DNA from 2 places in the Variovorax sp. 01T432 genome. Region 1 is predicted to be linked to the other one. Evidence: predicted binding sites of a transcription regulator. Region 1 holds the regulator's gene; the other holds the start of a gene.
What was found. The regulator LexA, encoded in region 1, represses DNA repair genes until DNA is damaged. The targets are predictions, from matches to a motif close to ACTGTATNNNNATACAGT.
Positions count from the first base shown of each region.

Region 2: the regulator LexA is predicted to act here: its motif matches at 1,917-1,934, upstream of AC1DNF_RS27615 (ATP-dependent helicase).

Region 1 covers NZ_JBFTPS010000009.1:46,290-49,699, reverse strand. Annotated here, with positions in the region: gene AC1DNF_RS09705 (MFS transporter) at 1-267, opposite strand, end outside; gene AC1DNF_RS09700 (D-2-hydroxyacid dehydrogenase family protein) at 264-1,271, opposite strand; gene AC1DNF_RS09695 (hypothetical protein) at 1,350-1,694, opposite strand; gene lexA (transcriptional repressor LexA) at 1,812-2,486, opposite strand; gene AC1DNF_RS09685 (asparaginase) at 2,561-3,410, shown strand, end outside.
Region 2 covers NZ_JBFTPS010000048.1:46,810-50,219, forward strand. Annotated here, with positions in the region: gene AC1DNF_RS27615 (ATP-dependent helicase) at 1-1,904, opposite strand, end outside; gene AC1DNF_RS27620 (magnesium and cobalt transport protein CorA) at 2,109-3,098, shown strand; gene AC1DNF_RS27625 (5'-methylthioadenosine/adenosylhomocysteine nucleosidase) at 3,091-3,410, opposite strand, start outside.

The DNA of each region.
Region 1 (3,410 bases):
CATCAAGTGCCCGCAGGCATACCAGAGCAGTGTGCATGCAAGTAGAAGCCTGCGGTCCCAGCCCGCGACCACCGCAGCCAACAGGGGCGCGCCGAGGCACATCACGATCGCACCTGCCGTGATCAACTGCCCGGCAGTGGCGGCGCTGACTTGCAGAGAGGCACTGAGTTCATTCAGCGTGCCGGGCACGACCATCACGCCCGTTCCGATCACGAAATTGCCCGCCAACAAGGCCCACAGCGCCGCGGGCAGAGGAGTCCGTGTCAACGACGGACCTGCAGCGCGCCAGGGTTGACGATGTTGGTCGGACTGCCCTTGATGAAGCTGACCACATTGTCGAAGGCCTGGCCGAAATACATCTCGTAGCTGTCTTGCTCGACATAGCCGATGTGCGGTGTGCAGATGCAGTTCTCCAGCCGCAACAGTGCATGGCCCTGCAGCGGTGGCTCGCTCTCGAATACATCGATGGCAGCCAGTCCGGGGCGACCGCGGTTGAGCGCTGCGAGCAGAGCGTCCTGTTCGACAAGTTCGGCACGCGATGTATTGACGAAGAGCGAGGTGGGCTTCATGCGGGAGAGATCCTCGAGCGTGACCAGGCCACGAGTCTCCTCCGTCAGCCGCAGGTGGACAGACAGCACGTCCGCCGCCATGAAGAAGGCTTCCCGGTTCGGCGCCACCTGAAGGCCGTCGGACCTAGCCTTGGCGCAGCTCTCCTCGCGGCCCCAGATCACGACTTGCATGCCGAAGGCCTGCCCGTAGCGTGCGACGAGTTGACCGATACGGCCATAGCCCCAGATGCAGAGCGTCTTGCCCTTGAGCACCGAGCCGAGACCGAAGTTGGGGGGCATGGAAGCGGATTTGAGGCCCGATTGCTGCCATGCCCCGTGCTTGAGATTGCTGATGTACTGCGGCAAGCGGCGCATGGCGGCCATGATCAGGGCCCAGGTCAGTTCCGCGGGCGCCAACGGCGAGCCTGTGCCTTCCGCCACCGCCACGCCATGCTCAGTGCAAGCAAGAACATCGACGTGACCACCGACCCGGCCCGTCTGAGAAATGAGCTTGAGCTTCGGGAGCTTCTCGATCAGCTGCCGGGAGATCTGGGTACGTTCACGGATCAGCACGATCACGTCAGCGTCCTTGAGGCGCACCGACAGTTGCCCGATGCCCTTGACCGTGTTGGTGTAGACCTTCGCCGCATACGCGTCGAGCTTGGATGCGCAGCGCAATTTGCGCACCGCATCCTGATAGTCGTCGAGGATCACAATGTTCATGGCGTGCCATTGTGCCTCGCACGATCGACATGCTGTGTCGGCGCAGCGCTGAAGTGCAGCGCAGGGGCCTGGCCAGCTTCAGTGCAGCGGGGTAGAACGAGGTGCTGCGTTCGCGGCTTCCAACGCGACGAGCCTGTCAAGTTCGGCGCAGACATCCGCCATCCGACCCGAAATCACCACGCGGCCGGCCCTTTGACCAGGGTGCTGCGCATCGACGGTGCGCACCACCCGCAAGGGTCTGGAGATTCGCTGCATCTTGCCTTCGGTGGCCACGCTCGGCCGAGCCGCGCAGCTTGGGCGGACACCGACGTAGCGAAGGCCCGCCGAGTCTTCCCGGCGTGAACGGCGCGCCGGAATCAATCGGCTGGCCAGGGCGTGCAGTGGCATGAACAAGTCAGCGATGCTGAGTAGGGCGATTCCCATGTGAACTCCAGAAAGGTCAGAGGTTGAACACAGGCAGGATTGCTCTCATCGGCCTCGACAGGGTGATGGCCCTCGGCCATACGCCCGCCACCTGTCGCGGCCGGGTTATTCAGTTGCTCACATCAGCATCGTGTTGCGAATCAAGCCGACGGCGAGGCCTTCGATTTCGAAGGGTTCGCCAGGCTGGACCACGATGGTGGGATAGTCCGGGTTCTCGGCATGCAGTTCGATGACTTGCTTGTTGCGCTTCAACCGCTTCACCGTGACCTCGTCGCCCAGGCGCGCGACAACGATCTGGCCGTTGCGAGCTTCCTTGGTGGCCTGAACTGCAAGCAGGTCGCCGTCCATGATGCCGGCGTCCCGCATGGACATGCCGCGCACCTTGAGAAGGTAGTCTGGTTGCCGCTGGAACAAGGTGTTCTCGACGTAGTAGGTCTGGTCGACATGCTCCTGGGCAAGGATGGGGGAGCCTGCCGCCACGCGTCCGATGAGCGGCAGCGCAAGCTGGGCCATGCCGGGCAGTGAAAGGGAGAACTGGTTGTTGCGCGATTCGTTGATGGAGCGCAGCGCGTCGCCCTTGAGTCGGATGCCGCGCGAGGTGCCGCTGACGAGTTCGATGACGCCCTTGCGAGCCAGGGCCTGCAGGTGCTCTTCGGCCGCATTGGCGGACTTGAAGCCCAGTTCGGAAGCGATCTCAGCACGGGTGGGCGGAGCGCCTGTGCGTGCGATTGCGCTTTGGATCAGATCCAGAATCTGCTGCTGGCGGGCGGTAAGCTTGACGGAGAACTGCATGAATGGCTCCTGGCGGATACTGGTTGGATAACCAGTAGCTGTATTTTTAACCAGTTTTCGAAAGTTGGCAAGCGATGGCCGAAACCAATTCAGATGGCAAGCGCCGCGTGGTCGTCCTCGGCACGGGCGGGACCATCGCCGGCCGGGCAAGAAGCGCAGGCGACAACATCGGCTATACGGCGGGTGAGGTAGGCGTGGCGGACCTGCTCGGATCCATTGATGCGCGCGAAGGCATCACCTTGTTCGCCGAACAGGTGGCCCAGGTCGACAGCAAGGACATGAGCTTCGGCATCTGGCGCGAACTGGCAATGCGCTGTGCGCACTGGCTTGCGGAGCCCGCAGTGGCGGGCATCGTCATCACGCACGGCACCGACACGCTCGAGGAGACGGCCTTCTTCCTGCAGTCTGTGCTCGCGCCCTCCAAGCCCGTGGTCCTGACCTGCGCGATGCGCCCCTCGACGGCGCTCGCCCCCGACGGGCCACAGAACCTGCGTGACGCGATCGTGGTGGCCGCCATGCCGGACGGTGGCGGCGTGGTCGCCGTTTGCGCGGGCACGGTGCACAGCGCATTCGACGTCCGGAAGGTCCATACCTACCGGCTTGATGCGTTCGATTCGGGAGATTCGGGACCGGTGGGGTACGTCGAGGAAGGGACGGTGCGCCGGCTCAGGAACTGGCCGGGTGGGCCATCCGCGGCGGCGCGCGAGTTGTTCGACCGGATGAAAGGCGCGGCGGTCCAGTGGCCCCGCGTGGAGATCCTGATGAGCCATGCGGAAGCGCGTGGCGACATCGTCGATGCTCTGGTGCGCGAGCGCAAGGCTGGCGCGGTCGACCCCGTGCAGGGTCTTGTGCTGGCGGCCACCGGGAACGGCACGCTGCATCACGCACTGGAGGCCGCGGCCCTTCGTGCGCAGGCTGAAGGCG
Region 2 (3,410 bases), on a different contig from region 1:
AGATGGTCGCGCGCGCGGGTCATGGCGACATAGAGCAGTCGCCGCTCCTCCTCGAGTTCGCTGGCCCCCTGCGCGACATCCGCCGGTATGCAGCCGTCGACCACGTTGAGCACATGCACCGAGGTCCACTCCTGTCCCTTGGCCGAATGGATGGTGGAGAGGATGAGGTAATCCTCGTCGAGCAGCGGCGGGCCCGCCCGATCGCTCGTGGCCTCCGGCGGGTCCAGGGTGAGTTCGGTCAGAAAGCGCTCGCGCGAAGAATAGCCGGCGGCCAGCCGGGCCAGTTGTTCGATGTCGAGGCGGCGCGGCCCGGCGTCGTCGTGGAGCCGCTCGAGGTGCGGCAGATACCAGCCCAGGGCGAGTTCCATGTCGCCCGGCCAGGCCAGCGCGGGCGCACGCAGCGCTTCGTACACGGCCGCGAAACGCGCCCACTCGGTCTGCGCCGCGGAGGGCGCGACAAAGTCCCGCACGACGGCACCCGGTTCGGCGGCCTGCGCCATGGCTTCGAGCAGGCGCGTAGACGTCGCCGGGCCGATGCCCGGAATCAGTTGCGTCACCCGGAAACCGGCCATGCGGCCCCGCGGGTTCTCGGCGAAGCGCAGCACGGCGAGCAGGTCCTTCACGTGCGCGGCCTCGAGGAACTTGAGGCCGCCGTACTTGACGAAAGGAATGTTGCGCCGCGCGAGCTCCAGTTCGAGCGCCGCGCTGTGCGAGGAGGTGCGAAACAGCACCGCCTGCGATTTGAGCGCCAACCCGCCCTCGCGGTGCGCGAGGACGCGATCGGCCACCCAACGCGCCTGCTGGGCCTCGTCGGGCACCAGCACCAGTTGCGGCCGCCCGGCCGAGGGCTTGTCGGTCCAGAGCGTCTTGGCGTGGCGTTCCGCCGCCCGGGCGATCACCGCGTTGGAGACATCGAGGATGGGCTGCGTCGAGCGGTAGTTGCGTTCGAGCGTGACCACGCGCGCCGGCTGGGTGAAATGCCCCGGAAAGTCGAGGATGTTGCGCACGGTTGCGCCGCGGAACGAGTAGATCGACTGGGCGTCGTCTCCCACCACCGTGACGCCGCGGCCGTCCGGCTTGAGCGCGCGCAGGATGGCGGCCTGCAGCAGGTTCGTGTCCTGGTACTCGTCGACCAGCACATGGTCGAAACGCTCGCCGATCTCGGCAGCGAGCGCTGGCTCCGCCACCATCTCGGCCCAGTACAGCAGCAGGTCGTCGTAGTCGAGCACGTGCTGCTGCTGCTTGGCCTCGACGTAGGCGCCGAACAGGCGCTTGAGTTCCGACTCCCATTCGGCGCACCACGGAAACGCATGCTTGAGGACCTCGGCAAGCGGCGCGCAGGTGTTGACGGCGCGCGAGTAGATCGACAGGCAGGTGCTCTTGCGCGGAAAGCGCCGCTCCATGGACGCCAGCCCGATGTCGTTGCGCACCAGGCCCATCAGGTCTTCGGCGTCGCCGCGGTCGTGGATGGTGAAGTTCTCGTCCAGGCCGATCCGGGCCGCGTATTCGCGCAGCAGGCGGGCGCCGACGCCGTGGAAGGTGCCGGCCCAGGGCAACGCCGGCGGCGCCCCCTGCGATGCCAGGCCCAGCACGCGCGCCAGCACCTGGCCGGCGCGCCGCTCCATTTCCTGCGCGGCGCGGCGGGAGAAGGTCAGCAGCAGGATGCGCTGCGCATCGGTGCCCCGCGCGATCAGGTGGGCCACGCGGTGCGCCAGCGTGTTGGTCTTGCCCGAGCCGGCGCCGGCGATCACCAGCAACGGCCGCGCATCGGGCTGCGCCGCCTCGCCCCCGGCCCCGTGCGCGCCGTGCTGCACCGCCGCGCGCTGCGCGTCGTTGAGCTTCCCGAGTGCGGCGGCGAGACGCTCGGCCTGGGTGGTGGGTGCGGGTGTCGCAACGCTCTGCATCGCCGCAACTTTACTGTATGTCCATCCAGACGTCCGAGTGATTGCCCAAGGGCCGGTGACATAATCGCGCCGCACCGCATTTGGAGTCGCCGCATGGACCTTCCGCCTCCGCGGCTTTCAACTCCCGTCTGACGGCCCGTCGGCGAGGAGCTTGAAAGCGCCCCTTCCTCGCCCATCCGCCCAGACATTTCACGGGAGTGAGCCTTGCTCAACATCTTCACGCTCGCCAATGGCCGCCTCGTCCAGGAAGAGATCGAAGCGCTGGAAGAGCTTTCCAAGTTCCAGCCCATCTGGGTCGACCTCGAATCGCCCACGGTCGAGGAAAAGCGCTGGATCAAGCAGTACTATGGCCTGTCCATTCCCGAAGACGCGATGGACGAGGACATCGAGGAATCCGCGCGCTTCTATGAGGAAGACAACGGCGAACTGCACATCCGCAGCGACTTCCTGATCGACGACGACGAGAACCCGCGCTCCGTGCGCGTGGCCTTCATCCTCAACCAGCACAACACCGAACTGCGCAGCCGCGGCGTGCTGTTCTCGATTCACGACGAGGACGTGCCGGTGTTCCGCCTCCTGCGCATGCGCGCGCGCCGCGCGCCGGGACTGATCGAGGACGCGAAGGAAGTGCTTCTCAAGCTCTTCGACGCCGACGCCGAATACTCCGCCGACACACTCGAGAACATCTACGACGAACTCGAGATCGCCGGCAAGAAGGTGCTCGAAGGCAACGTGAGCGACGAACTCGCCGGCGAGGTGCTGGGCGCCATCGCGCGGCAGGAAGACCTGAACGGGCGCATCCGCCGCAACGTGATGGACACGCGCCGCGCCGTGAGCTTCATGATGCGCAGCCGCATGCTCAATGCGGAGCAGTTCGAGGAGGCGCGGCAGATCCTGCGCGACATCGAATCGCTCGACAACCACACGGCCTTCCTGTTCGAGAAGATCAACTTCCTGATGGCCGCGACCGTCGGCTTCATCAACATCAACCAGAACAAGACCATCAAGATCTTCTCGGTCGCCAGCGTGGCGCTGCTGCCGCCGACGCTGATCGCGAGCATCTACGGCATGAACATGCAGTTTCCGGAGATCGCCGCGCTCGGCGCCGCCGGCTACCCCTACGTGCTCGTCCTGATGGTGGTCAGCGCGCTGGGGCCGATGCTGTACTTCCGCAGCCGCGGCTGGCTCAAGTAGCGAGCCCGTCCGGCGCCGGCTCGGGCAGCGAGCCCAGCCAGGCGTCGATCACCGCCAGGCTGTAGCGGCTCGCGACCGCAGCGACGAAGCGCAGGAAATCGGCGTGCGCCGCATCGTCGGCGCGATCCGAAATCGTCCGGATCGCGGCGAAGGGCACGCCATAGTCGTGGCACACCTGCGCCACCGCCGCGCCCTCCATCTCGACCGCCAGCGCATCGGGCAGGTCATTGCGCAGCGCCGCGCTTTCCGAAGCGGTCGACACGAAGCGGTCCCCGCTCACCAGCAGGCCGCGATGAAGCCTCGGTGCCGTCA